One region of the Paenarthrobacter sp. NPDC091711 genome, then DNA from elsewhere that is predicted to be linked to it. Evidence: predicted binding sites of a transcription regulator. Region 1 holds the regulator's gene; the other holds the start of a gene.

Region 1 (3,319 bases):
CGGGGGCCGCGGAACTTTGAGAATCCGCGCCACAGGCCGTAGACGGCTCCGCCGACGGTCGCGGCTTTGAGCCCAAGTGTTGCGGCGCGGCGTCCGGAACGGAAATCGTAAACGGGCCAATTGTTTTCACGGGCATGGCGGCGCAGCTTCGCGTCCGGGTTGATGACCACGGGATGTCCCACCATGGTGAGCAGGGGGATGTCGTTGGCGGAGTCGCTGTAGGCCCAGCAGTGGTCCAGATCCAGCCCCTCGCGGTCTGCCACGAGTTGGACCGCGATTGCCTTGGCGGGTCCGTGCAGGATGTCGCCCACAAGCTTTCCCGTGTACACGCCGTCGTCCACCTCGCCGACGGTCCCCAGTGCGCCGGTCAGGCCGAGCCGGGTGGAAATAACGGTGGCCACTTCGATGGGCGTGGCCGTCACGAGCCACACTTTCCTGCCAACCCGAAGGTGTTGTTCTGCCAGCGCCTTGGTTCCCGGCCAGATCCGTGACTCGATCATTTCGTCATAGACCTCTTCGCCCAGGGCTTTGATGTCTTTAACGGTGATACCTGCTGCAAGAGTCAGGGCGGAGTCGCGTACCGAATGGACGTCTTCCATGTTCTCGCCCCGCATGACGAACTTGAACTGCTTCCACGCGAATCCAGCGGCCTGGGAAAGCGTGAACGCTTTGCGCTCGTACATCTTGCGCGCCACGTGGAAGAGACTTGCACCCTTCATCAACGTGTTGTCGACGTCGAAGAAAGCGGCCTCGCCAGCATACTTCCGGGCGATGTCCTTCTTGGCCGCGTCCCTCTGTACGGCGTCCTGCTGCACCAAGGCATCTGCGACCACGGCGGCGTTCTTCTCCTCGGGCATGCCTTGAGTCTAGTCAATCACCGGGGCCGGCGTTGAGGACGCGTGCGCTGTCACCCCGGTGCGTGGCATGTGGGAGAGCAGCTGGGTGGGGCACGGATGTGAGAGCGCGTGGTGGGAAGGGTGTGAGATGTGAGGCGGCGTTGGGCCGGTACCTTTGAAACATGGCTATTCCCGACGTCGTTCTCCTCACTAAAGCTGACTGCCACCTCTGCACGGCGGCGCGTGCCGCCGTCGAGCGCGTCACAAAAAGTCTTGGCGTGCAGTGGACCGAGCAGAAGATCGACGGCGACCCCCAACTGCAGGAGCGGTTTGCAGAGGAGATTCCAGTGGTGCTGGTGGACGGCATCCAGCGCGATTTCTGGAAGATCGACGAAGAGCGGCTCACCCGGACCTTGAAGAAAGCCATGGAGGGCTGAGGGTGGAACTACCCGCAAGTAATGGCTTTTGTTGAGTCCGGCCGAGGGTCATAGAGTGGAACAACAAAGCGACGCAATGGAGAGTACCGTGACTGCGCTGGAACCGTCCCCGGAAGCAACAACCGGGGACAACGAACCTGCCACAAAGCAGATCCCGCCCGCGGCTGTGGCCCGGATGACTCTCTATTTGCGCGCACTGAACTCTCTGTTGGCCGAAGGCGTTGAACGGGTTTCCTCTGAAGCCTTGGCGGAAGCCTCGGGCGTCAGTTCATCCACGCTCCGCAAAGACCTCTCCTACGTCGGCTCCTACGGGACCCGCGGCGTCGGTTACGAAGTCCAGTATTTGAGCCGCCACATCGCGGCGGCCCTCGGCCTGACCCACGACTGGAAGGTCGCGATCGTCGGCGCCGGTAACCTCGGCAAAGCCCTTGCCCGGTACGGCGGCTTCGAATCCCGCGGCTTCGACGTCGTAGCCATTTTCGACGCCGACCCCATGGTGATCGGCAACGAGGTGGGCTGGTTGCGGGTTAGTGACTCCGCTGAACTGGAACGGGTCCTGGAACGGACCCACACCAACATGGTGGTGCTGGCACTGCCGGCCACCGTGGCCCAGGCTGTGTGTGACCGGGTCATTGCCGCCGGGATCCGGAGCGTCCTCAGCTTCGCCCCGGTGCTGCTGCAGGTCCCCCCGCACGTCAACCTCCGCAAGGTGGATATGGCAACCGAGCTCCAGATCCTCGCCTACCACGCACAACGGGCGCAGACGCCGGGTCAGGCCGTTTAGCCTTCGCCGGGTCCGCGCCCGCGTGGTGTGTTGGGAGTCCCTGCGTGTTCAGCGGCCGTAGGGGTTCTGGTACGTGTTGCCGAAGGGCTGCGCCTTACGGAAGTAAGGAGCCGACGCCGGTAGGTACAGCAGGACGATTCCGGCAATTCCCAGGAGCGCGGCAAGCGTGGCGAGGCTCAGCGGCACCAGCATGAAGATGGAGATTGCGGCCAGCACTGTTCCAAGGATTCGCGCCCAGTTGCGGCCCTTGCGCACATTAAGGGCAACCAGGGCGTAGAGCCCGGCCCCGATGATTCCGACAGCTACCATGATGCCCACAAAGACACCTTGAAGGTCCTCGAACCTCATATCACCCGCACCGCTGGCTGCCATCTGGTCCTCAAACATGGCCCGCGTCGCGGGGTCGTTGATGGCTGCGATGGAAATGATGATGGAGATGAGCCAGATAGCCGCGGCGCCAACAATCAGCCAGAAAGCAATGTTGACCATTTGCGGCACGGTGGTGGGTCCGGGCTGTTGGCTCGGCCAGTTGGTGTCTTGGCCATACTGCGGGGCCGCAGGAGGCTGGCCGTACTGGGGAGCAGCGGGGGTCTGCTGACCGTACTGCGGAGCAGCGGGGGATTGCTGGCCATACTGCGGAGCCGCCGGAGGCTGACCTTCAGGGGACATCTGGCCGTACTGCGGAGCTGCGGGCTGACCGGGAGACTGCTGGCCGTACTGCGGAGCTGCGGGCTGACCGGGAGACTGCTGGCCGTACTGGGGTGCGGGGGGCTGCGGTGCAGAAGGCTGGGAGCCGCTGGTTTCGGGCTGGTTGTTCTCGCCCGGGTTGGACGGCGGGTACGGAGGGTTGCTCATGGCATTCCTTTGCTTGTTCGACTGCTTGTGCGGCCGCCGGGATCAGCAAAATGACCCTGCCCCCAGCGTGGTTCTGCTACCACCGTACCTCCCGGGTCCTTTTGCGGCAGACGATCACACGCAGGTATTTCACGCTGACGGGAAAAATCATCATGTGGGCTTACGCCTTCATGATGAAGGCCGCGGGATCCCGGAGGATTCAACCGCGGCCTTCAGACTGTTTTTCCACCGACAACGCACGACGGCGGCAGCTGCGTCAGCGTTAGACCTGGCCCTTCACTGCCTTGAACCAGAGCTGCGAATTCGGCAGCCACATGAGGACGACTGCTACAGCACTGACGAGGAAGCCGAACCAGTTGCCTCCAAGTCCCATGCCCGATCCGCCGCCATTTGCTGCGCCGAAAATT
Region 2 (3,319 bases), on a different contig from region 1:
AGGGATATCAGCCGCAGCCAGTTCCTCTTCCCAGGCACGGGCCACGTCTACGGAGAACCCATGGCCCAGTTCGCCTGAGGCCTCCGACTGCGGGTGGTCTTCCGCGTGCCGGTAGATGGTGCCGGTACTTGAGTTGATCCACGTCCTGGGAGGTTCGGCGCACGCAGCAACAGCCAGGCCCAACGTCCGCGTGGTCAGAACCCGGGACTCCAGAATTTCCCGGCGATGCCGATCGTCGTAGCGGCAATTCACGGACCGTCCGGCGAGGTTCACCAGCAGTTCGGCGCCGTCCAGCGCTTTGGTGATGGCGCCGTCGTCGTTCCATTGCGCGTCAGCCGAAGCGCCACGCCCAACGGTCCGTACCTGCCAGCCTTCTTCAAGAAAACGCTGCTTGAAGTAGCTGCCAATGAAGCCGCTCGCACCTGCGAGAACCACAGTCCGGTGCATCACGAGTCCTCCTTGACGTTGCGGACGAGGCCCAGGACGTCGTCGAATACCTTGCTCACGCCGGGGATTTTCGCCAGCGACAAGCCGCGCGCCACCAGTGGAGCCGCGCCGTCGATCAGCTTGCGCGTGCGGCGATGCTCCTCGGATTTGTCGTACACCCAGAACAGTGCGACGCCCATGTACGCCAGCCACAGCAACTCAGGCAGGTCGCCGCGCAGCTTCTTCGCGACGGCGGGGGAGGAACCTTCGACGGCGGACCGGAAGATCGCGAGCGAAGCCTCGCGGGCGGCGGTGGACGCCTCACCGAACGGGTTGACGGGCGACGACGGCCGGATCGCCGTCGCGATGAAGTCGGAACCGAACTGGTGGTACGGCGCCATGACGTCGACGCCGGTGTGCAGCACTGCTTTCAGGCGGCCAGCGAGATCCTGAACCCCTTCGAGGGCCTGCGCCGCGACCACTGCGTGTTCATCCTGCACTTGGATGTACAGCTCCTGCACGAGCTCGTCCTTGGAAGCGAAGTAGTAGTAGGCGTTCCCCACGGATACCCCCGCCTCCTGCGCAATGGCACGCATGGTGGTTTTTTCGAAGCCGATTTCGCGGAACATCTTCAGTGCGACGTCGGCCACGAGTTGGCGGGTCTGTTCACTCTTTGCGGCCATGCCATGCTCCTCACGGAATGTTTTGAACGTGTTCAAGAATGAGTATGCCATTATTTCTGAACGTGTTCAAAAGGGGAGGTGATAGAGCGTTGGCCTCAAGCGCGCGGGATGTGAGAGAGGGACGGCTTGAAGCACGCGGGATGTGAGCGAGCGTTTGGGCGAAGGGTGGGACAATGGAACCGGTGCCGGGCCGGATGCCCCACCAACCACAGTGCTAATACAGCGGGGCGCCACAATCAGGGAGCCTGCGCGAACCACTACGAAATGGATGACCCATGCCCTCGCCCTCAGGCTCCAGTACCTTGAGCAAGCCCGCGCCGCGCTTCGCGTCGATCGGCTCCCCGTATTTCGGCATCATGCTGGCCATCATGGCCGTGGTGCTGATCCTGTCCAACATTGGCGCTTCCAAAGGCGTGGTGCTCGGGCCGATCATCACGGACGGCGGATTCTTCCTCTTCCCCATCGCCTACATCCTGGGCGACGTGATGAGCGAGGTCTACGGCTTCAAAGTTGCACGCAAAGCGATCATCACCTCGTTCGCTCTCTCGGTGTTCGCGTCGCTCTGCTACTGGATCATCATTGTGCTGCCCGGCTTCAATGACGAGTACGGCACGGCCAAGCAGGCTGCCATCGAAGGTGCGCTGGGACCCGTCCCGCAGATTGTCCTCGCCTCGCTGTTGGCCTTCCTTGCCGGGCAGACCATCAACTCCTGGATCCTGGTGAAGATGAAGGCCCGCACCGGCGAGAAGAGCCTGTGGGCACGCCTCATGGGCTCGTCCGTGGTGGGCGAATTCGTGGACACCCTGATCTTCTGCAGCATCGCGGCGTCGGTCATTGGCATTACGGACGCGGGCTCATTCCTGAACTACGTCCTGGTTGGCTTCGTGTACAAGACCGCCGTGGAATTTCTGTTCGTCCCGGTCACCGTGCTGGTGGTCGGCTGGATCAAGAAGCGCGAGCCCAGCTACGGGGTAGCCGCGGCGTAGGAACTCGACGCGAAGGGTCAGGAGTAGTACCGGCCCAGCGTCTCCGCTTTGAACTCGAAGAAGTCCCCGGATTCGATGGCCAGGCGGGCATCGTCCACCATCTTCACCACGAAGCGCTCGTTGTGGATGGAGATCAGGGTTGCCGAGAGCATCTCCTTGGCTTTGAACAGGTGGTGGATGTAGGCGCGCGAGTAGTTCACGCAGGTGTAGCAGTCGCAGCCATCCTGTAGTGGCCCGAAATCGTTTTTATAGCGCGCCCCGGACAGGTTGAACCGGCCAAAGGGAGTGTAGAACGCCGAGTTTCGGGCCACGCGGGTGGGGGAGACGCAGTCGAAAGTATCGGCGCCGTTCTCGATGGCGGTGAAAATGTCGTCCGGCTCGGAGATGCCCAGGAGATGCCGGGGCTTGTTCTCGGGGAGTTCCTCGTTGCACCACCGCACGATGGTGCCCAGGTTTTCCTTCTCCAGTGCCCCGCCGATCCCGTAACCATCAAACGGCATGGCTCCGAGGTCCTGGCAGGCTTTGCGGCGCAGGTCTTCGTACTGGGCGCCCTGGATCACGCCGAACAACGCCTGGTAGGGCTTACCCACCCGGGATGCAGTCAGGGAAGCGTGCTCTTCCAAGCAGCGCAGGGCCCACAAACGCGTCCGCTCCAGGGATTCCTCTTGGTACGCACGGGAGTTCTGCAGGGTGGTCAGCTCATCGAAGGCGAACATGATGTCCGCGCCGATCCGGTGCTGGACCTGCATGGAGATCTCAGGGGAGAAGCGGTGCCTGTCCCCGTTGAGGTGCGACTTGAACCAGACACCGTCGTCGTCAATGTGTGCCAGCCGTTCCTTGCCCGGAGCCACAGCATCATCAGGTCCGGAGCTGTCCACATTCTTCATGTCGATGACCTTCTTGAACCCCGAGCCCAGGCTCATCACCTGGAATCCGCCGGAATCGGTGAAGGTTGGCCCGGACCAGTTCATGAAGGAACCCAGCCCGCCCGCGGCGTCGAGGATCTCCGGCCCGGGCTGGAGGTAGAGGTGGTACGCGTTGGCCAGCACAGCTTGGGCGCCGAGGTCAGCGATGGACTCGGGCAGCACTGCTTTCACGGTGGCTTTGGTCCCGACGGCGATGAACGCGGGCGTCTGGATGGTTCCGTGCGGTGTGGTGATGGTTCCGGTCCGGCCCAGGAAAGCGCCGCCGTTGGCGTCCACCTGAGGGTCTGACGGCGCGCAC

What was found. Region 1 encodes Rex, which represses fermentation and respiration genes when NADH is low (regulators of the CRP and FNR family bind a similar motif). Its sites were predicted from a motif close to CTTGTGAANNNNTTCACAAG; they were not measured.
Region 2: ACIQH5_RS12445 (queuosine precursor transporter) is a predicted target of Rex. The motif match lies at 1,163-1,182, and genes of this name have one in related genera.

The regions. Positions count from the first base shown of each region.
Region 1 is NZ_JBIVTF010000002.1:510,006-513,324, reverse strand. Features, by position in the region: gene ACIQH5_RS05695 (HAD family hydrolase) at 1-857, opposite strand, end outside; gene ACIQH5_RS05690 (glutaredoxin family protein) at 1,019-1,273, shown strand; gene ACIQH5_RS05685 (redox-sensing transcriptional repressor Rex) at 1,350-2,057, shown strand; gene ACIQH5_RS05680 (hypothetical protein) at 2,106-2,912, opposite strand; gene ACIQH5_RS05675 (hypothetical protein) at 3,175-3,319, opposite strand, start outside.
Region 2 is NZ_JBIVTF010000007.1:45,384-48,702, forward strand. Features, by position in the region: gene ACIQH5_RS12435 (TIGR01777 family oxidoreductase) at 1-447, opposite strand, end outside; gene ACIQH5_RS12440 (TetR/AcrR family transcriptional regulator) at 447-1,109, opposite strand; gene ACIQH5_RS12445 (queuosine precursor transporter) at 1,385-2,095, shown strand; gene tgt (tRNA guanosine(34) transglycosylase Tgt) at 2,113-3,319, opposite strand, start outside.